4 regions of the Streptomyces sp. NPDC091272 genome follow, and region 2 is predicted to be linked to each of the others. Evidence: riboswitches for the same ligand, from Rfam matches in the RefSeq annotation. Region 2 holds a riboswitch; each other region holds the start of a gene.
The links. Region 2 has a riboswitch for cobalamin ahead of ACIQM4_RS32485 (ABC transporter substrate-binding protein). Riboswitches for the same ligand answer to the same signal wherever they lie in the genome.

Region 1 (4,890 bases), on a different contig from region 2:
GGATGGAGGGAATCTCCTCGACCGCGTCGAAGGCCGCCGCACGGTCCTCGGGATCGGGCAGGTAGGTGTCGAGCAGCGTCAGGTAGAACTGGACGTGGACGGCTTCCTCGAACAGCTGGCGCGAGAGGTACAGCCGCGCCTCGGGGGAGTTGATGTGCTTGTAGAGCGTGAGCACGAGGTTGTTGGAGACGATCGAGTCGCCGGTGGCGAAGAACGCGACCAGGCGGCCGATCATGTGCTGCTCACCCGGGGTCAGCTTCGCCAGGTCGGCGACGTCCGAGTGGAGGTCGACCTCCTCGACGGTCCAGGTGTTCTTGATCGCGTCCCGGTAGCGCTCGTAGAAGTCCGGGTAGCGCATCGGGCGCAGGGTGAGCTCGAAGCCCGGGTCGAGCAGGTTCTTCACGGCCTTGTGCCCGGCCGGTTGTGCGGGGAGCGCGGTGGTGGGGTCGGTGATGCTCATTACTGGCAGGCCTCGCAGGACTCGGGGTTCTCCAGGGAGCAGGCGAGCGCCTCGGCGTCGGTCACCTGCTGCACGGGGATGGTGGCGGTGGGGGCCGGGGCCGCGGCGGAAGCCTGCGAGCCGGCGGCGCGCGCGATCCGGGTGGCCGGGCGCGAGCGCAGGTAGTACGTCGTCTTCAGCCCCTTCTTCCAGGCGTACGCGTACATCGAGCTGAGCTTGCCGATGGTGGGCGTTTCCAGGAAGAGGTTCAGGGACTGCGACTGGTCGAGGTACGGGGTGCGGGCGGCGGCCATGTCGATCAGGCCGCGCTGCGGGATCTCCCAGGCGGTGCGGTACAGGTCGCGGACCTCGGCCGGGATCCAGTTGAACCCCTGGACCGAGCCGGACGCCTCGCGCAGCGCCTCGCGGGTCTGCGCGTCCCAGACGCCGAGCGCCTTCAGGTCGCGGACCAGGTAGGAGTTGACCTGGAGGAACTCGCCGGAGAGGGTCTCGCGCTTGAAGAGGTTGGAGACCTGCGGCTCGATGCACTCGTACACACCGGCGATCGAGGCGATGGTGGCCGTCGGCGCGATGGCGAGCAGGAGCGAGTTGCGCATGCCGGTCCTGGCGATGCGGGCGCGCAGGGCCTCCCAGCGCTCCGGCCAGGAGAACTCGACACCGTAGTGGTCGGGGTGCAGCACGCCGCGGGCGGTGCGGGTCTTCTCCCAGGCGGGCAGCGGGCCGGAGCGCTCGGCGAGGTCGCAGGACGCCTCGTACGCGGCCAGCATGATCCGCTCGGCGATCCTCGTGGAGAGCGCGGCGGCCTCGGGGGAGTCGAACGGCAGCTTCAGCTGGAAGAAGACGTCCTGGAGGCCCATCGCGCCCAGGCCGACCGGGCGCCACCTGGAGTTGGAGTTCCCGGCCTGCTCGGTCGGGTAGAAGTTGATGTCCACCACGCGGTCGAGGAAGGTGACGGCCGTACGGACGGTCTCGTCCAGGCGGTCCCAGTCGATGCTGCCGGCCTCGGTGTCGACGAAGGCACCCAGGTTGACCGAACCGAGGTTGCAGACGGCCGTCTCGCCGTCGTTCGTCACTTCGAGGATCTCGGTGCACAGGTTGGAGGAGTGGACCGTGTGGCCCGGCTCCGCCGTCTGGTTGGCGGTCCGGTTGGAGGCGTCCTTGAAGGTGATCCAGCCGTTGCCGGTCTGCGCGAGGGTGCGCATCATGCGGCCGTACAGCTCACGGGCGGGCATCGACTTCTTGGCCAGCCCCGCCGCCTCGGCCTTGCGGTACGCGGCGTCGAACTCCCCGCCCCACAGGTCGACCAACTCGGGGACGTCGGCGGGTGAGAACAGCGACCAGCTGCCGTCCTGGTCGACGCGGCGCATGAACTCGTCCGGGATCCAGTGGGCGAGGTTCAGGTTGTGGGTGCGGCGGGCGTCCTCGCCGGTGTTGTCGCGCAGCTCCAGGAACTCCTCGACGTCCGCGTGCCAGGTCTCCAGGTAGACGGCGGCGGCGCCCTTGCGGCGGCCGCCCTGGTTCACCGCGGCGACCGAGGCGTCCAGGGTCTTCAGGAACGGCACGATGCCGTTGGAGTGCCCGTTGGTGCCGCGGATCAGTGAACCGCGGGCGCGGATGCGGGAGTACGAGAGGCCGATGCCGCCGGCGTGCTTGGAGAGGCGGGCGACCTGGTGGTAGCGGTCGTAGATCGAGTCCAGCTCGTCCATCGGCGAGTCGAGGAGGTAGCAGGACGACATCTGCGGGTGGCGGGTGCCGGAGTTGAAGAGCGTCGGCGAGGACGGGAGGTAGTCCAGCCGGCTCATCAGCCGGTAGAGCGAGGCGACCTCGGCCAGTGCCCGCGTGCTGTCGTCCTCGGCGAGGCCGGAGGCCACGCGCAGCATGAAGTGCTGCGGGGTCTCGACGACCTGGCGGGTGATCGGGTGGCGGAGCAGGTAGCGGCTGTAGACGGTACGCAGACCGAAGTACTCGAAGCGGTCGTCGCCTTCCAGGTCGACCAGCTCGTCCAGCGCGGCCGCGTGCCGGGTGACGAAGTCGGCCGTGCGGTCCGCGATGAGCCCTTCGCGGTGACCGACGGAGACGGACTCCGAGAAGCAGTTCACGCCCTGGGTGGCCGCCTCGTCCCGGATCGTACGGGCGAGGAGACGGGCCGCGAGGCGCGAGTAGGCGGGGTCCTCGGAGATCAGGCCCGCGGCGGCCTCGGTGGCGAGCGACCTGAGCTCCGCGGCGTCCGAACGGGCGTTGCGCCCACGCAGGGCGGCGGCGGCGACCCGGCCGGGGTCGGTGTCGGGCAGGTCGGCGGTCAGGTCGGTCAGGGTGCGCAGGAGCGCGGTCCCGGGCGCGTCCTGGTTTCCTTCGTTGCCCTGTACTGCCTGGGCGGCCGGATCGACTGGCGCGATGGTCACGTGGGGGCTCTCCCTCGCTCGGCGCTGGGCCTGCGGCGGAGGGGGCGCGCGAGCGCACGGCACCCCGGAAAAGGGCACGCGTCGCCTGGCGTCCACCGGCCCAACCGCGAGACCCGGACGTATCGGTGTCCGGTTCGGTCGAGCCGGACGCGCTGTCGGCAGGTCCTCGGACTTGGCGGTACGCAAAAGCGCACATGACACACCGTTGCGGGACAGTTCCGGATTCGCACCGGATTTCCCTGCGGCGACAGCGAGCACGAGCATACATGTGGTGGGTGCTGGACGAAGACCCCACCACATCTAGTGTCGCGAGTCGCGAGACTTCATATGCGCAAGCGGTTCAGAAGGGGCTCAGAGGGGCCGTTCGTAGGTGAACAGGGTCAGTCCAGGCACCGGGTCCCAGTCCCGCTCCGGGGTGCGTACGAAGCCCAGCCGCTCGTAGATCCGATGTGCGCCGCGCATGGCCGGCTGGGTGGACATCACCACCCGTACGACGCCCTCCTCCGCCCTCGCACGGGCGACGCAGGCGCGGACGAGCGCCTCGCCTGCGCCGCGGCCCCTGGCCCGGCGGGCGACCGCGAGCATCCGGAACTCGGCCTCGCCGGGGCCGGCGATGTCCTGCATCGGGCTGCCCTGCGGGGCGTAGGTGACGGTGCCGAGGAGCGTGCCCTCGGGGTCGGTGGCCACCAGCAGTTCGGCGTGGGCGGCGCGGGTGGCGGCGTCCCGCAGCACGGGCAGGTAGTCGTCCTCCTCGCCGTAGGTGAGGAGGCCGTCGTCCAGGTAGGCGCGGGCGGTGAGTTCGCCCACCTCGGTGTGTTCGGCGGGTCGGGCGGGCCGGATTGCAATGTCCATGGGGGGAGTGTGCAACGACGAGGGCCCGGCGCCCACCCCGTTCCGAGGGGTGGAGCGCCGGGCCGCACGCGCTGTGCCTGAGCGGGTCAGTGACCGCCGGGGGCGCCCGCCGTGGCCGGCGGCAGCTCGACCTTGACGCCCGGGTCGCCCGCGTCCGCCGTGTAGTCGGACGGGCTGGTCTCGTCGATGCCGTCGGGGGCCTTGAGGGCCCGCAGGACGAAGGTGAGCACCACGGTGACCAGGACGTTCAGCAGGAACGCGGTGAGGCCGATGTAGCCGATCTCGCCGATGCCCGGGATCGCGGCGTTGGAGCCGCCGAAGTGCTTCTGGGTGGGCGAGGCGACGCCGTAGGCGGCCAGCGTGCCGTAGACCATGCCGACGGCCCAGCCGGCCAGCAGCGCCCAGCGGTGGAACCAGCGGGTGAACAGGCCGCCGACCAGTGCGGGCATCGTCTGCAGGATCCAGATGCCGCCCAGCAGCTGGAAGTTGATCGCGACCGTCTTGTCCATGGTGAGGACGAAGACGAGCGCGCCCACCTTCACCAGCAGCGAGACCAGCTTGGAGACCTTGGTCTCCTGCGCCGGGGTCGCGTCCGGCTTGATGAAGTCCTTGTAGATGTTGCGGGTGAAGAGGTTCGCGGCGGCGATCGACATGATGGCCGCCGGGACGAGTGCGCCGATGCCGATCGCGGCGAAGGCGACGCCGGTGAACCAGTCGGGGAACATGTTCTCGAACAGCTGCGGGATCGCCAACTGGCCGTTCTTCACCTTGATCCCGGCGGCGATCGCCATGAACCCGAGTATCGCGAGCAGTCCCAGCATCAGCGAGTACAGCGGCAGGATGGTGGTGTTGCGGCGGATCACGTTGCGGCTCTTGGAGGAGAGCGTGGCGGTGATCGAGTGCGGATACATGAAGAGCGCGAGCGCGGAGCCGAGGGCCAGGGTCGCGTAGGTCCACTGACCGGTGTGGCCCGGGGTTAGCGCGCCGGTCGGCTTGCCGTCCGCGCCCGGGGTGCTGAACTTCTCCTGGGCCGCCGAGAAGATGGCGTCGAAGCCACCGAGCTTGATCGGGATGTAGATGATCGCGACGACGATGACCAGGTAGATCAGTCCGTCCTTCACGAACGCGATCAGTGCGGGCGCGCGCAGGCCCGAGGAGTAGGTGTACGCGGCGAGC
Region 2 (4,890 bases):
GTCGGCGATGGTGGCGCCGCTGCCCTCGACGGCCTTCGCGCCGTCGGTGTGGGTGCGGAGGATGGTGGGGATGCGGACCTCGATGGCCATGGCGTGGGCTCCAGTCAGGGAGTACGTGCGTGGGAGGCACGTGCGTGGGAAGGGCGCGCGCGGCAGTTCCTCCCCCGCGCGAGGGGGCGTTGCTGGTGCGCGGACGTACGCGCGTCAGGCCGTACAGATGGCGCTGTCGAGCCTGCACAGGTCGACGTGCAGGCGCGCAACGAGCATGACGGGGCTCGGCGTCTCTCTCACGTCATGGGCAACCATGCGGTCATCGTATAGATTCCCGGCCCGGATCCAGGTATGTGATCTCAGCAGGCAAGACGAATGCGTCCGTCAGATGGACGCGGGGAGGTAGACCACGGTCGGCGCCCCGGTCGTCGGATGCTCACTGACCTCGGCGTTCACCCCGTAGACCCGCTTGAGGAGGTCGGGAGTGAGGACCTCCGCGGGGGTGCCCTCGGCGACGATGCGACCCGCGTCGAGGACGTAGAGGCGGTCGCAGTAGTACGCGGCGAGGTTGAGGTCGTGCAGGGCCAGCAGGTTCGTGGTGCCCAAGTCGCGCACCAGGGAGAGCACTTCGAGCTGGTAGCGGATGTCCAGGTGGTTGGTGGGCTCGTCCAGGACGACAACGGCGGGCTCCTGGACCAACGCGCGTGCCACGAGGGCGCGTTGGCGCTCGCCGCCGGAGAGGGAGGGGAACGGGCGGTCGGCGAGGGCGTCGATGCCGACGCGCCCCAGCGCGGCCCGCACCAGAGCGGCGTCGGCCGCGGTGTCGGCCTCCCAGAACCTCTTGTGCGGGGAGCGGCCCATCGCGACGACCTCGCGGACGGACAGCTCGAAGACGGCCTGGCCGTCCTGCGGGACGGTGGCCAGGCGCCGGGCGCGCTCCTTGGCACCCATGGTGTGCAGGTCCTCGCCGTCCAGGAGGGCGCGGCCGTGGGTGGGGGCCAGGGTGCCGTAGACGCAGCGCAGGAGGGTGGTCTTGCCGCTGCCGTTGGGGCCGACGAGACCGACGGTCTCGCCCGCGCGGGCCTCGATGTCGACGGAGTCGACGAGGTGGCGGCCGTCGGTCCCGTACGAGAGCCCCTCTGTCCGCAGTGTGGTCATGCCGGGACTCCTCGGGGACGGTGCGGGGCGGGCGGGGACGGTGCGGGGCGGGCGGGGGCGGGCGGGACGAAGGGCCGGGCGTGAGGGCCTGCCCCGCCCTGGCGTCGGCTCATGACGGCGCCTCCTCGGGTCTGCGGCGCAGCAGCCACAGGAAGAAGGGGCCGCCGATGAGGGCGGTGAGGATGCCGACCGGGATGTCCTGGGGTTCGGCGATGACGCGGGCGCCGAGGTCGGCGAGGACCAGGAAGGCGGCCCCGGCGAGCGCGACGACCGGCAGCAGTGTCCGGTGCGAGGCCCCGACCAGCATCCGGGCGGCGTGCGGGACGAGCAGGCCGATGAAGCCGATCGCCCCGGAGACGGAGACCAGGACGCCGGTGACGAGGGAGGACAGGACGAATACGCCCGCCCGGAAGCGCGAGGTGTCGAGCCCGAGGACGGTCGCTCCCTCCTCCCCCACCAGCATCAGGTCGAGCGGCCTGGCGAGGGCGACGAGCAGCGCGGTACCCGCCGCGAGGACGACGGCCGGCAGCAGGAGCATGTCCCACCGGGCGCTGCCGAGGCCGCCGAGCGTCCAGTACATGGCTTCCTGGAAGTGCTCGCGCTTCGCCGAGGTGACCATGACCAGGCTGGTCAGCGCGGACAGGATGTACGCGACGGCGACCCCGGCGAGGACGAGCCGGGTGCCGGTCATCCGGCCGCCGCGCCTGGCGAGGCTGTAGACGAGGACCAGCGCGAGCAGCGAGCCGGCGAACGCGCCCGCCGGCATGGTGACGGTCGTCGCGAGGCCCAGCCCGCTGCCGATCCCGAAGACGATGACCAGGACGACGCCCGCCGACGCCCCGGAGGAGATGCCGAGCAGGTACGGGTCGGCCAGCGGGTTGCGTACGAGCGCCTGGAGCACCGTGCCGACCACGGCCAGGCCCGCGCCGACGATCGCGCCGAGCAGGACGCGCGGCATCCGTACGTCCAGGACGATCGTGCGGAAGGGGCTCGGCTCCGCGCCGCCCGTGACGATGTCGAGGACCTGGGAGGCGGGGATGCGGACCTGTCCGAGGGCGAGGCCCGCGACCGTCGCCGCCGCGAGTGCGGCGGCGAGGACGGTGAGGACGAGGGTGTAGCGGAGCGGCCCGCGGGCGGGCGGTGTGCGGCAGCTCACGGCGGGGCTACTTCTTCAGCTCGGGGTGGAGCTGGGTGGCGAGGCGTTCGATCGCGGCGGGGGCCCGGACGCCGACCACCAGCTCGGAGAGCGGCAGCACCGCGAACCTCTTGTTCTTCACCGCGGGCACGTCCTTCAGCGCCGGGTCGTCGAGCAGCCGCTTCTTCTTCTGCTCGACGGTGGTCGCGCCGTAGTCGATGATCATGATGACCTCGGGCCTGCGGGTGACGACCTGTTCCCAGGAGGCGTCGGTGAAGGACTTCGGGACGTCCGCCATGACGTTCCTGCCGCCGGCCCGGGTGATCATCTCGTTGGCGATGCCCTTGCCGCCCGCGGTGGAGGCGGTCTTGTCGCCACTGTCGTACGCGAAGACGCTGACCGGCTCGACACCGGCCAGCCGGGCCGCGGTGTCCTTGACCGTCTTCTTCGCGCCGGCGACCCAGGCGTCGGCGCGCGCGCCGACGCCGAAGGTGCGGCCGGTCTCGGTGACTTCCCGGTAGATGTCGTCGACGGCGCTGCTGCCCTCGGTGCAGTACTCGATGTTGAGCCGGGAGTCGATGCCGGACTTCTTGAGGTCCGCGCGGCCGGTGCCCTGCTTGGGGTCGAAGGCGGAGGCGTAACCGCCGTAGACGAAGTCGGGGTCGGCGGCGAGGAGCTTCTCCTTGGAGGGGTACTCCTTGGCGACGACGGGGATCTTCGCGTAGTCGGCCGCGTACTTCGGGAGGATCTTGTCGTCGAGGTAGGCGGTGCCGGTGACGGACTTCGCCAGGCCGAGTTCCAGGAGGACCTCGGTGGCGTGCTGGTTCATCGCCAGGGCGCGCTCGGGGGGCTTGGTGTACGTGGTCCGCACGCCGCAGTTCTCGACGGTGTACGGGAAGCCGGGGGCGGCCTTCGCCCGGTCCCTCGCCCCGGTGTCCTGCGGCTCGCCCGCGCAGGCGGTGAGCGGGAGCAGGGTGGCTGCGGCGGCGGCTATGACGAGCGTGCGGCGGAACGCGGGCATGACGGTGGGCCTCCTCGGGGGATGTCCTCGTCCCCTCGTACGGATGGGAGGCGGCAGGTCAGTTCCTGGCTTCCGGGCCTGCGAGGGCCTGGTCACAGTGGCGGGACCGTGCCGGATTCACACCGGCTTCCTGGGTTCTGCCGCCCAGGTCGCGCACAGTCTCTCACCTGGGAGGAAGCGGCCGTCCTCCCAGGCACGTCCAGGCACGTCACCACTGCCGGCGGCGGCCCCGGCTAGCCGGCCACCTGTACCTCTTCCTCCGTGATCACGCCGTCCACGATCCGGTAGGACCGGAACTGGAACTCACCGAGGCCGTCCGCGTCGGCCGTCGACACCAGGACGTAGTGGGCGCCCGGCTCGTTGGCGTAGGTGACGTCCGTGCGGGACGGGTAGGCCTCGGTGGCCGTGTGCGAGTGGTAGACGATCACCGGTTCCTCGTCCCGGTCGTCCATCTCCCGGTACAGCTTCAGCAGGTCGCCCGAGTCGAACTCGTAGAAGGTGGGCGAGCGCGCCGCGTTCAGCATCGGCACGAAGCGCTCGGGGCGGCCCGTCCCCTCCGGCCCCGCCACCACGCCGCACGCCTCGTCGGGGTGGTCGGCGCGCGCATGGGCCACGATCTGGTCGTAAACGGTCCGGGAAATGGTCAGCATGCGGCCCAGGATATGCAGAAGGCCCCGCCCGTACCGAGGAGTGGTACGGGCGGGACCGAATGCTGGACGACCTGGCGGACTACCTGCGGGACGACCCGCCGGACGATCTGCTGGACGACCCGCCGGACGACCCGCCCGACGGTGTTACTTCTTGGCCGCGAACTTCTCCGGGTTCCTGGCCTTCATCACCAGGTAGGAGACGCCCAGCAGCAGCGCCCACACCGGCGCGCAGTACAGCGAGATCCTGGCGTCCTTGTCGATGCCCATCAGCACGATCACCATCGCGATGAACGCCAGCGCGAACCAGCTGGTCCAGGGCGCGCCCGGGGCCCGGAACGAGGACTTCGGGAGCACGCCCGCGTCGGAGAGCTTCCGGTAGCGGATCTGCGAGCAGAGGATCATGATCCAGGCCCACATGCCGGAGATGGTCGCGAAGGAGACGACGTAGTTGAACGCCTCGCCCGGCCACTGGTAGTTGATCCACACGCCGACCAGCATGAGTGCGGCGGAGAACGAGGTGCCGGCCAGCGGCAGCCCGCGTGCCGTCAGCTTGGTGAAGAACTTCGGCGCCTGTCCGTTGAGCGCGAGGTCGCGCAGCATCCGGCCGGTGGAGTACATGCCGGAGTTGCAGGAGGACAGCGCCGCGGTGAGGACGACGAAGTTGACGATGGCGGCGCCGACGCCCAGGCCCATCTTCTCGAAGGCCGCGACGAACGGCGAGATGCCGGGCTGGAAGTGCGTCCAGGGCACCACCGAGAGGATCATGATCAGCGCGCCGACGTAGAAGACGGCGATGCGCCACGGCACGGTGTTGATGGCCTTCGGCAGCACGGTCTTCGGGTCCTTGGACTCGCCCGCGGTCACACCGACCAGCTCGACGGCGAGGAAGGCGAACATGACCATCTGGAGCGTCATCAGCGTCGAGCCGATGCCCT
Region 3 (4,890 bases), on a different contig from region 2:
TACCGCTCCGGCGTCATGCGGCTCGACGGTGCCGAGGAGGCCGTGGCTGCCGGGGCCAGGTTGCTCGCCGCGGCCCGCGCCGCGGGGGCCCCGGTCGTGCACGTGGTCAACGACGGCGGCGAGGGCACCCCCTACGACATCCGGGCCGAGATCGGTGCGATCAGCGACGAAGTCGCTCCCGCCGACGGCGAGAAGGTCGTCGTCAAGCAGTTCCCCAACGCCTTCCACCGCACGGACCTCCAGGAGGTCCTGGAGGGGCTGGGGAGCAGCGGGAACCTCGTGATCGCCGGGTTCATGACGCACATGTGCGTACTGTTCACCGCCCAGGGTGCCTTCAACCTCGGCCATCGTCCCACCGTCGTCGCCGAGGCCACCGCGACCCGCGCCCTCCGGGCGCCGGACGGCTCCGTGCTCTCGTCGCAGGCGCTGCAGACGGCGAGCCTGACCACCGTCTCCGACCTGTTCGGCACGGTCGTCCACACCGTCGACGAGCTCAAGGCCTGACCGGTCCGGGACGGCGACGGCCCCGGCCGGCCCCGGGAGGGGGCGGTTACCCCGGCAGCAGCCGGGTGGTGTGCGGGTCGGGAGATTTGGCCCACCAGTGGCCGTAGCGGCTGTAGACGCGCGGCTCGCGGTCGGCCAGAAGCGCGGTCAGCGAGCTTGCCTCATCGGCGAGTTGCTCCCACTGTTCGCGCGTCAGCCGGTGGAAGGCGGTGGCCTCGATGCCGCCGTCGACGGGGCGCCACAGCCCGGCCACGTAACCGTCGACCAGCAGGGTCGGCAGTACGTCGCCGTTGTTACGGATGACCAGTCGGCGGTACTCCGACGGGATGATGCGGCTGCGGTCGGCGTACGCCAGCAGGCTGCTGTCCCACATGGCCATGAGGCGGGCCGGCGCCGGAGTGTCCTGCGCCGGGCGCGGTGCGCCGGGGAGGTCGAACAGGGCGGCGCCCGCCGGGCCTTCCAACCGCTCGACCGCGTCGCCCAGCGATTCCAGCGCCTTACGGACAGCAGTGCGTCCCGCCTGGGTGAACTGGGCGATGTCCGCCACCGTCACCGGGCCGAAACCGGCCAGGCAGCGCAGGACGAGGGCCTGCAGCGCTTGCGTCTGCGCTGCCACCGCCGTCTCCGCCGCCTCCGTCTGCCGGGCCCGCGAGCCAACGGGGGCAGGAGCCGGAGCCGGGTGCGGGTGCGCCGCCACGTACGAGGGCCGGGCCCCGAACGACCACGGTCCGCCCGACGGCACATGGACCAGCGGCGCACACGCCCGCAGCCCCCACCAGGCGCCGGCCTGCAACTCAACGCCCAGCTGCTCGCCGACCCAGGCCTCCAGCTCGGCGCCGGTGCGCGGCCGGTCCGCGAAACTCAGCAGGTCCGGTACGAGGAGATCGCAGTCGGCGGGGGTGAGACCGGTGGCCGCGAAGCGGTCGCCGAGCCGCGAGGCGCGCAGGGTCGGCCGCATCGCCTCGCGGAACACCGGGTAGTCGTCGGCCCGCACCGCGTGCAGGGTGAGCCGCAGCAGGGTCGCCTTGACCACCGAACCACGCGTGAACGCCTCGTCCAGGTCGGCGGGGTCGAAGCCGCTGATCCGGTTCCACAGGGCGAGGTACGGCGACGGCGCGTGCTGCGCCTGTAGCGCGACCACCTGTCCGACTGCCTCCTCGACGCTCAACGGCTCTCGCTGCAGCAGGAGTTGGCGGGCCAGGGTGGCGCGGTTGAGCTCGCGTGCGGTGATCTCCATGCACAGGATTGTGCCTGTTCCGCACCCCGGCGGAGCCCCTTCGCGAAAGCGGTCCCACGACAGCGGGCGCAGCACCTGCCGCGCTCCTTCCGGGAGCCGGGCCGTGGGGTCCTGCTGCGGACGACCCTGGATGCCGGCAGACACCTCGGCCGGCCCCTTCCCCCGGCGGGAGCCTGCGTGCGGACCCGTTAAGCTGCAGGCGCCCCGCGGGGGAAGTCCGGTCGAATTCCGGCGCTGACCCGCAACGGTAGGCGGAGCGAACACCACGCTCCGTGAGCCCGATTACCCGCGGCGGTGAAGGCTCCTGACAATTCGCCGTGGACTGCGAGAGGTGCTGCACAGGGCGCCCCGCGTCCCGGGCCGCTGCTTCCGGCGCGCAGCGCACGGCCCGAGGCGAAGGCGAACCGCCCGTGGCCACTTCCTCCTCCACTTCCGCCACCACCTCCGCGACGCCCCCCGAGGCCCGCACCCGTACCCGCCCAGGTGCCGGCAGTGGCGCCGGACCCGCGCCGCCACGGCGGATGTCCGTGCCGGTGCTCGTCGTCGGGCTGGGGGCAGCGCTGCTGGTCTCCCTCGTCTGCGGGGCGGGCCTCGGCGCTTCCGGGCTCGGCTGGGGCGAGGTGGTGCGGTACCTGTGGGCCGGGCTGAGCGGCGGTTCCATATCCGCCGACAAGGTCTCCGCTTACACCATCGTCTGGGAACTGCGCTTCCCGCGCGCCGTGCTGGCCGCCGTCGTCGGGGCCGGGCTGGCCGGCATCGGTGTCGCCGTGCAGGCCATGGTGCGCAACGCGCTGGCCGACCCGTTCGTCCTCGGGATCTCGTCCGGTGCGGCCGTCGGCGCCAACGCAGTGCTGCTCTTCGGGGCGCTCGGCGCGCTCGGGGTGTGGGCGCTGTCGGCCGCCGCCTTCGGGTCCGCGCTGCTCGCGATGGCGCTGGTGTACGCGATCGCCCGCACCCCGCGCGGGCTCACCCCGCTGCGGCTGGTGCTGACGGGGACCGCGCTGTACTACGGCTTCTCGGCCATCACCACGTTCATGGTCTTCGCCGCCGAACGCGGCGAGGCCGCCCGTAGCGCCATGATGTGGCTGCTCGGCAGCCTCGGCGGCGCCAGGGTCCCGCACGCCGTACGGATGCTGGTCGGCGCCGACCACCGCAGGCTGCTGGCCGTCGCCCCACCGGCGGGCGCGGTGCTGCTGGTCTGGGTGGACATCCTCTCCCGCACCCTGCTCGCGCCTGTGGAGCTCCCGGTGGGCGTGCTCACCGCCGCCGTCGGCGTGCCGTGCTTCGTCCTGCTGATGCGCCGCAACTCGTACACCTTCGGAGGCGTGTGATGCGTGTCGACATCGAGGAACTGAGCGTCGAGATCGCGGGGGCCCGGCTGGTCGAGGACGTGACGCTGCGGGCGGGCCCCGGACAGCTCGTCGGGCTCGTCGGGCCCAACGGCAGCGGCAAGTCGACCCTGCTGCGCTGCGTCTACCGGGCGCTGCGGCCCGCCGGCGGGACGGTCAGTCTCGACGGCGAGGACCTGCACGCGATGACCGCGCGCGAAGGTGCCAGGCGGCTGGCCGCGCTGCCCCAGGAGGCCGCCGCCGAGTTCGACTTCACTGTCGCCGAGGTGGTGGCAATGGGACGGCTGCCGCACCAGCGGTCGGTGGCCCGCGCCACCGACGAGGACCGGCAGGTCTGCGCAACCGCGCTGGCCGAGGTCGGCGCCGCCCACCTCGCGGAGCGCGGCTTCCTCACCCTCTCCGGGGGCGAGAAGCAGCGCGTACTGATCGCCCGCGCGCTCGCCCAGCAGCCCCGCGTGCTCGTCCTCGACGAACCCACCAACCACCTCGACATCGCCCAGCAGCTCGACGTGCTGGCGCTGGTGCGCGGCAGCGGGCTGACCGTGCTCACCGCACTGCACGACCTCAACCTCGCGGCGCTCCACTGCGACCTGCTGTACGTCATCGAGGCGGGCCGCATCGTGGCCCACGGCGCACCGCACGACGTGCTCACGCCCGAGCTGCTCGCGGACGTCTTCGGCGTACGGGCGCACCGGGTGCCGCACCCCGAGTCCGGCGCCGTACAGCTGCTGTTCGACCGCCTTCTGCCCGCCACCTCCTGAACCTGAACGGACCCGCCCCCATGCGCAAGCCCCCGCGTCATTCCGTACGCCCCGCCGTCCTCGCACTCGCCCTCGCGACGGCCGCCGCCCTCACCGGCTGCGGCGCTCAGGTCACCCCGGCCGCCGGGGGCCAGGACGGCAGGGCCGCCGCCGGCTCCCACTACCCGGTGACCGTGGAGAACTGCGGCGAGCAGAAGACCTACACCAAGGCCCCGCAGCGCGTGGTCACCAACGACGTCGGCATCACCGAGATCATGTTCGCCCTCGGCCTGGAGAAGCACATGGCCGGCTTCGTGATGCCCGACGACAAGGGCGACCTCGCCTCGGTCCCCTGGAGCTCCGGCTACGACAAGGTCAAGTGGCTCTCGAAGAAGCAGATCAACAAGGAGATGGCCCTCGACGCCCGCGCCGACCTCGTCTTCGCGGGCTGGAACTACGGCTTCAACGAGGGCGAGGGATTCACCCCCGCCGACCTGAAGAAGGTCGGCATCGACTCCTACCTCCTGAGCGAGTCCTGCCGCAACGGACGGGGCGGCACCGCCCGCGGCGTGATGCCCCCGCTCGACGCGCTCTACACCGACCTGCTCAACCTGGGGAAGGTCTTCGACGTCGAGGACCGTGCCGAGGCCCTCGTCACGAAGTTCCGCAAGCAGGTGGCCGACGCGCAGGCCGGGGCGCTCAAGGGGGCCGACCGGCCGCGGGTCTTCCTGTACGACGGCGGCCAGGACAAGCCGTTCACGTCCGGCCTGTACGCCGCGCCCCACGACATCATCACCAGGGCGGGCGGCGACCACGTGATGAAGGACCTCAAGGACAGCTGGGCGACGGTGGGCTGGGAGACCGTGGTGGAACGGGACCCTGAGGTGATCGTGATCAACGACTACGGTGACACGACCGCCGAGCAGAAGCGGAAGTTCCTGAAGTCGTACCCGCCGCTCGCACAGGTCTCGGCGGTCAAGAACGACAGGATCGTCGTCCTCGACTACGCGGACCTGGTGGAGAGCCCGCGCAACCCCGCGGCCGTCGCCTCGCTCGCCGC
Region 4 (4,890 bases), on a different contig from region 2:
GGGCTTGCCCTCCGTCCAGGGGCCGTTGCCGTTGCGGCTGGTGTCGATGACGAAGGGCTTGTTGCCGATCTTCGCGGAGAGCTCCTTGCCGTACTTCTTGCTCTCCTCGGTGGAGTAGAAGTTCGACACGTTCACCGAGAAGCCGTCGGCCTGGTCGATGCCCGACCACTTCAGCGGCTCGAAGATCTGGTCCGGCTTGCCCCAGCCCGCGTTGCCCGCGTCGAGGTAGACCTTGGTCTTCGGCTGCTGCTTCAGGGTCTTGATGGCGCCCTTGAGGAGGTCGTAGCGCTCCTCGTGGAACTTCTCGGGGGTGCAGTTGTCGACCAGGTGGAGCACCGCGTCGGGCTCCAGGATCACCGTCGCCGGCCGGTCGCCGATGCCCTCGGCGACCTCCTTGATGAAGGCGCGGTAGGCGTTGCCGTCGGAGGCGCCGCCGCCGGAGTAGTTGCCGCAGTCGCGGTGCGGGATGTTGTAGACGACGAGGATCGCCTCGCGGTCGGCGGCGGCTGCTGCCTCGGTGAAGCCCTTCGCCTGGTCCTTGGCGTTCTCCGGGATCAGCCACTCGCCGGCCGGCTGCTGGGCGATCTTCTTGATCAGGTCCTGTTTCGACGCGTCGCCCTCCTCGGCGAGCGCCTGGGCCGCCTTGGCGTCCGGATTGACCCAGTACGGGTCGTCGCCCTTGGGCAGCTGGGAGACCGGCGGGTTCTTCCCCGCGGTGTCACCGTCCCCGCCGCCGTCCGAGGTGCAGCCCGTCAGGAGCAGCGCGGCCCCCACCGCGACCGCTCCGACCGCTCGCACACGTCCGCTGTAACTGCCGTACATCGACTCCCCCTTGGGCGCCTTTGTGAGGACCGACCTTCTCGAAACCTCTCGAAGGTGACCGTCTCGAAGATGAAAGAAATTCCGAGGCAGCCCCCCAGGCGCCCCTGCCCGGACAGAACCGGTCGAATCCAATCCTGACACATCGGGCTCCCGCCCCACGAGGCGTGTCCTGCTTCGTCGTGAAGCTGTTGCACCACTCCCCACCAGCTCGTTCGCGGGCTCTGCGGGGTCCCGCGCCGGGTTGCCGCGCCGAGGCCGACCGGGAAAATCTTGTGCCGGGGCCCGCGGCGAGCGGGGTTCGCACCGGCACGCCTGTACCGGCGGCCGGGACACCCGCCGCGACTCTCTCGTGACATCGCGTCAACTACCCTATGGAGAACGGCGCTTGGGCGCTCTAAAGTGGTGTGGCGGCCCCAGCCCCCGGCCCGCAGTTCCGAGCTGGTCCCCCAGAACCTCCCGCGACGGCGCCGGGCTTCTCCCGCAGTTCGTGCGCGCGCGGTCGAGGACCGGCCCGGCCGACCGCTCCGGGGGGAGCGAGCAGTCGGCCGGGCCAGGTACTTCGCCCCCGCCCCGCCCCCGGCGGGCCCGCTGACCGGACCCCTGTTGACAGTGTTCAGCCAGACTGGGACTCTCCGGAGGACAACTTCACACTTCGAGGCGACGGTGAACAGGAACTCCGGTGCGAATCCGGGGCGGTCCCGCCACTGTGACCACGTCCGCGCAGCGCGCGGCCGCGGGAGTCAGGAACTGACCCGTCGTCCTCCTGCATCGGGGCGTGGAAACCCCTCAAGGAGGCACACCGCTATGTCCGCGTCTGCTCAGCAGTCCGCACAGACCACTGACCTCGCGTCCGCGACCACCCGCACCCGGGATCTGCTGATTCTGGCCGCCGCGGTGATCGTCGCGCTGATCGCGCTGTACGCCGTGTTCATGGACAACGGCCACATCATCTCCGCGACCGGCAGCTATCTGCACGAGTTCTCGCACGACGGCCGGCACCTCTTCGGTGCCCCCTGCCACTGATCGGGGCCGTTGAGCACCATGAACAACCTCATACTCCCCCTGCTCGGCCGCGGACTCGCGGCGGGCGGGGCAGCGGGCCTGGTCACCGGCCTCTTCTCGCTGCTGCTCGCCGAACCCGTGATGGACCGGGCGATCGTCCTCGAAGAGGCGCGCTCGGCCAAGGCGGAGGCGGCCGAGCACGCGCACGCGGCGGCGGGCGCAGTCGCCGAGCACCACGAGGAGCTGTTCTCGCGCGGGCAGCAGCACTTCGGCCTGGTGGTCACCGCCGTGGTCGCGGGCCTGGCGCTCGGCGTGCTGTTCGCCGTGGCGTACGCACTGGTGCACCGCCGCACCGGCTTCCTCGTACGGGCCTGGCCGCGCGCGCTCGGGTTCTGCGCCGCCGCGTTCGTCGCGGTGGCCCTGCTGCCGGGGCTGCGCTACCCGGCGGCGCCGCCGGGCGTGGGCGACGCCAACACGGTGGGAGAGCGCCAGCAGCTGTGGCTGGCCGCCGTCGTGATCGGCGTCCTCGGCATGCTCCTGGCCAGGCAGTTGTACGTACGGCTGGCGGGCCGGCCGGAGCCGTTGCGGCACGGCGCGGTCTTCCTGACCGGGGCGGTGACGCTGGCCGTGCTGTTCCTGCTGCCCGGAAATCCGGACGAGGTCCCCGTGCCCGCCACGCTGCTGTGGGACTTCCGGGTGCTCTCGCTCGGGTCACAGCTGCTGCTGTGGGCGGTGTTCGCGGCGGTCTTCGGCGCTCTCGGGCTGCGGGCCGCGCAGCGGGCCGGTTCCCCCGCCCCCGCTCAGGAGGTGGCGGTCCCGGCAGGGGCCTGAACGGCTCCCGTCAGATAGGCGGAGACGACCACGTTGGCCGTGTAGGAGCGGGCCGCGTGGTCGTACGTACCGCCGCAGGTGATGAGCCGCAGTTCGGCCCTGCCGTCCTTGCGGGGTCCGTAGGCCTTCTTCGCGTCGAACTTGTCGCGGCTGAAGACCTGGACGTCGTCGACCGTGAACTCGGTGACCGAGCCGTCCGCTCCGGTGATCTTGACCCGTTCGCCGGGGCGGGCGGAGCTGAGGCCGTAGAAGACGGCGGGCTTGCTCCTGGTGTCGACGTGTCCCACGAGCAGCGTCACACCGCGCGCGCCCGGCCGGGCGCCGTCCCGGTACCAGCCGACCACCTTGGGCTGTTCGTACGGCGGCGGGTCCACCGCGCCATGGGCGTCGAGCCCGCGCGGGGCCACCGGCGCGGAGATGCCGAGCGAGGGGATGTCGAGGCGCCGCGGGCGCACCCCGGCGACCGGCCGGTGCGCGTCGGGCAGTTCGACCTGCAGCAGTGGGCGTCCCACCGCGGCCACGTCACCGGCGGCCGACGCGGCATGGCCGCCGGTGCCTTCGGTGAGGTCGCGGCCCCACAGCCACAGTCCGAGGAGCAGCACCGCCCAGGCGGTGCCGGTGACCGCCCGGCCCTTGCCGGAAGCAGATTCGTCGGTACTCATGGTGAGTGCTCCCTCGGTGCTTCGCGCGGATCCGCTGTCGCCGGCCGCGCAGGTGCCCGTGCCCCTGACGGGGCGTCGCTGCGGGTCTCCCGTCCGGATCGGTCCTGGCGCGCGTGATCCGGGCGAGAGTCCCTAGCGCGAGCCGTTGCGGCGGCGGCGGCGCACGGAACGGCCGGCGATGGCGACGGCGGCCACCCCCGCGAGGCCGAGGCCGATCAGGGTGTGCGGGGTGCCGGGGCCGTCGGACTCGGCGGCCAGCTGCGCCGTACCGCCGCCGCCCGCGTGGACGGGTGCGGTCGGTTCGGTCCTGTGGTGCACGACGGTGACGTTGCCCTTGGCGTTGCCACCGCCCTCCTCGCACTTGACGTGGATGCCGTAGTCGCGGCCCTGGGCGTCGGAGCGGATCCGGGCCTCGGCGAACAGACCGCCGTCGGCGGCCGGGTTGAAGTACGCGGGTGAGGAGAAGGCCTCCGACGTGCCGATGGCCCGCTCGCCCTCGCACACGTCGACGCGCAGGTCCACCTCCCCGCCGGCTGCGACGGTGGACGGGGTGACGGTGACGAAGCCGTTCGAGTCCTCGTTGTTCGTGACGATGACCGGACCGGTGGCGGCCGGTGACGCGGCGAGGGCGGCGGGCGCGGGGACGAGTACCGCCGCGAGCACCGCACCTGCACACAGCGTGAACTGCGATGAGCGCATAGTGAACCTCCTGGTACTCCGAAGATTCGCCCGTGCGCACATCGCCCGCATCCCCAGGGGCCCGTGACTGCGCCGTACGGGCCCCCGGGAGGGTCAGATGCGGTCGACCAGGTCGGCGATCGAGTCGACGATGGTGGACGGCGTGAACGGGTACTTGTCGATGTCGTCCTTGCCGGTCAGCCCGGTGAGCACCAGGAACGTCTCCATTCCCGCCTCAAGGCCCGCCAGCACGTCGGTGTCCATCCGGTCGCCGATCATCGCGCTGGTCTCCGAGTGCGCGCCGATGGCGTTGAGGCCGGTGCGCATCATCAACGGGTTGGGCTTGCCCGCGAAGTAGGGCTTCTTGCCGGTCGCCTTGGTGATCAGCGCGGCGACCGCGCCGGTGGCGGGCAGCGGACCCTCGGCGGACGGGCCGGTCTCGTCGGGGTTGGTGCAGATGAAGCGGGCGCCGCCGTTGATCAGCCGGATCGCCTTGGTGAGTGCCTCGAAACTGTAGGTACGCGTCTCGCCGAGCACCACGTAGTCGGGCTCGTGGTCGGTGAGGACGTACCCGATGTCGTGCAGCGCCGTGGTCAGCCCCGCCTCGCCGATGACGTACGCGGTGCCGCCGGGGCGCTGGTCGTCCAGGAACCTCGCGGTGGCGAGCGCCGAGGTCCAGATGTTCTCCACCGGCACGTCCAGGCCCATCCGGGCGAGCCGTGCGTGCAGGTCACGGGCGGTGTAGATGGAGTTGTTCGTCAGCACCAGGAAGGGCTTTCCGGTGTCCCGGAGCTTCCTGATGAAGGCATCGGCGCCGGGGATCGGGACGCCCTCGTGGATGAGGACCCCGTCCATGTCGGTGAGCCAGGATTCGATCGGCTTGCGCTCTGCCATC

Region 1: linked by a shared signal. The riboswitch ahead of ACIQM4_RS06050 (ribonucleoside-diphosphate reductase subunit alpha) and the one ahead of ACIQM4_RS32485 (ABC transporter substrate-binding protein) in region 2 are both predicted to bind cobalamin.
Region 3: linked by a shared signal. The riboswitch ahead of ACIQM4_RS18925 (FecCD family ABC transporter permease) and the one ahead of ACIQM4_RS32485 (ABC transporter substrate-binding protein) in region 2 are both predicted to bind cobalamin.
Region 4: linked by a shared signal. The riboswitch ahead of ACIQM4_RS17870 (CbtB-domain containing protein) and the one ahead of ACIQM4_RS32485 (ABC transporter substrate-binding protein) in region 2 are both predicted to bind cobalamin.

The regions. Positions count from the first base shown of each region.
Region 1 is NZ_JBIVVC010000002.1:275,156-280,045, reverse strand. It holds gene ACIQM4_RS06055 (ribonucleotide-diphosphate reductase subunit beta) at 1-460, opposite strand, end outside; gene ACIQM4_RS06050 (ribonucleoside-diphosphate reductase subunit alpha) at 460-2,862, opposite strand; cobalamin riboswitch at 3,002-3,139, opposite strand; gene ACIQM4_RS06045 (GNAT family N-acetyltransferase) at 3,214-3,714, opposite strand; gene mctP (monocarboxylate uptake permease MctP) at 3,801-4,890, opposite strand, start outside.
Region 2 is NZ_JBIVVC010000017.1:21,523-26,412, forward strand. It holds gene ACIQM4_RS32465 (MoaD/ThiS family protein) at 1-90, opposite strand, end outside; gene ACIQM4_RS32470 (putative leader peptide) at 205-306, opposite strand; gene ACIQM4_RS32475 (ABC transporter ATP-binding protein) at 376-1,149, opposite strand; gene ACIQM4_RS32480 (FecCD family ABC transporter permease) at 1,259-2,305, opposite strand; gene ACIQM4_RS32485 (ABC transporter substrate-binding protein) at 2,313-3,305, opposite strand; cobalamin riboswitch at 3,344-3,491, opposite strand; gene ACIQM4_RS32490 (Mov34/MPN/PAD-1 family protein) at 3,539-3,955, opposite strand; gene ACIQM4_RS32495 (amino acid permease) at 4,100-4,890, opposite strand, start outside.
Region 3 is NZ_JBIVVC010000006.1:193,063-197,952, reverse strand. It holds gene ACIQM4_RS18935 (isochorismatase family protein) at 1-504, shown strand, start outside; gene ACIQM4_RS18930 (winged helix DNA-binding domain-containing protein) at 551-1,741, opposite strand; cobalamin riboswitch at 1,918-2,050, shown strand; gene ACIQM4_RS18925 (FecCD family ABC transporter permease) at 2,263-3,072, shown strand; gene ACIQM4_RS18920 (ABC transporter ATP-binding protein) at 3,072-3,851, shown strand; gene ACIQM4_RS18915 (ABC transporter substrate-binding protein) at 3,872-4,890, shown strand, end outside.
Region 4 is NZ_JBIVVC010000005.1:515,112-520,001, forward strand. It holds gene ACIQM4_RS17865 (glycoside hydrolase family 6 protein) at 1-822, opposite strand, end outside; cobalamin riboswitch at 1,429-1,593, shown strand; gene ACIQM4_RS17870 (CbtB-domain containing protein) at 1,627-1,845, shown strand; gene ACIQM4_RS17875 (CbtA family protein) at 1,864-2,655, shown strand; gene ACIQM4_RS17880 (class F sortase) at 2,625-3,317, opposite strand; gene ACIQM4_RS17885 (hypothetical protein) at 3,450-4,016, opposite strand; gene ACIQM4_RS17890 (HAD-IIA family hydrolase) at 4,110-4,889, opposite strand.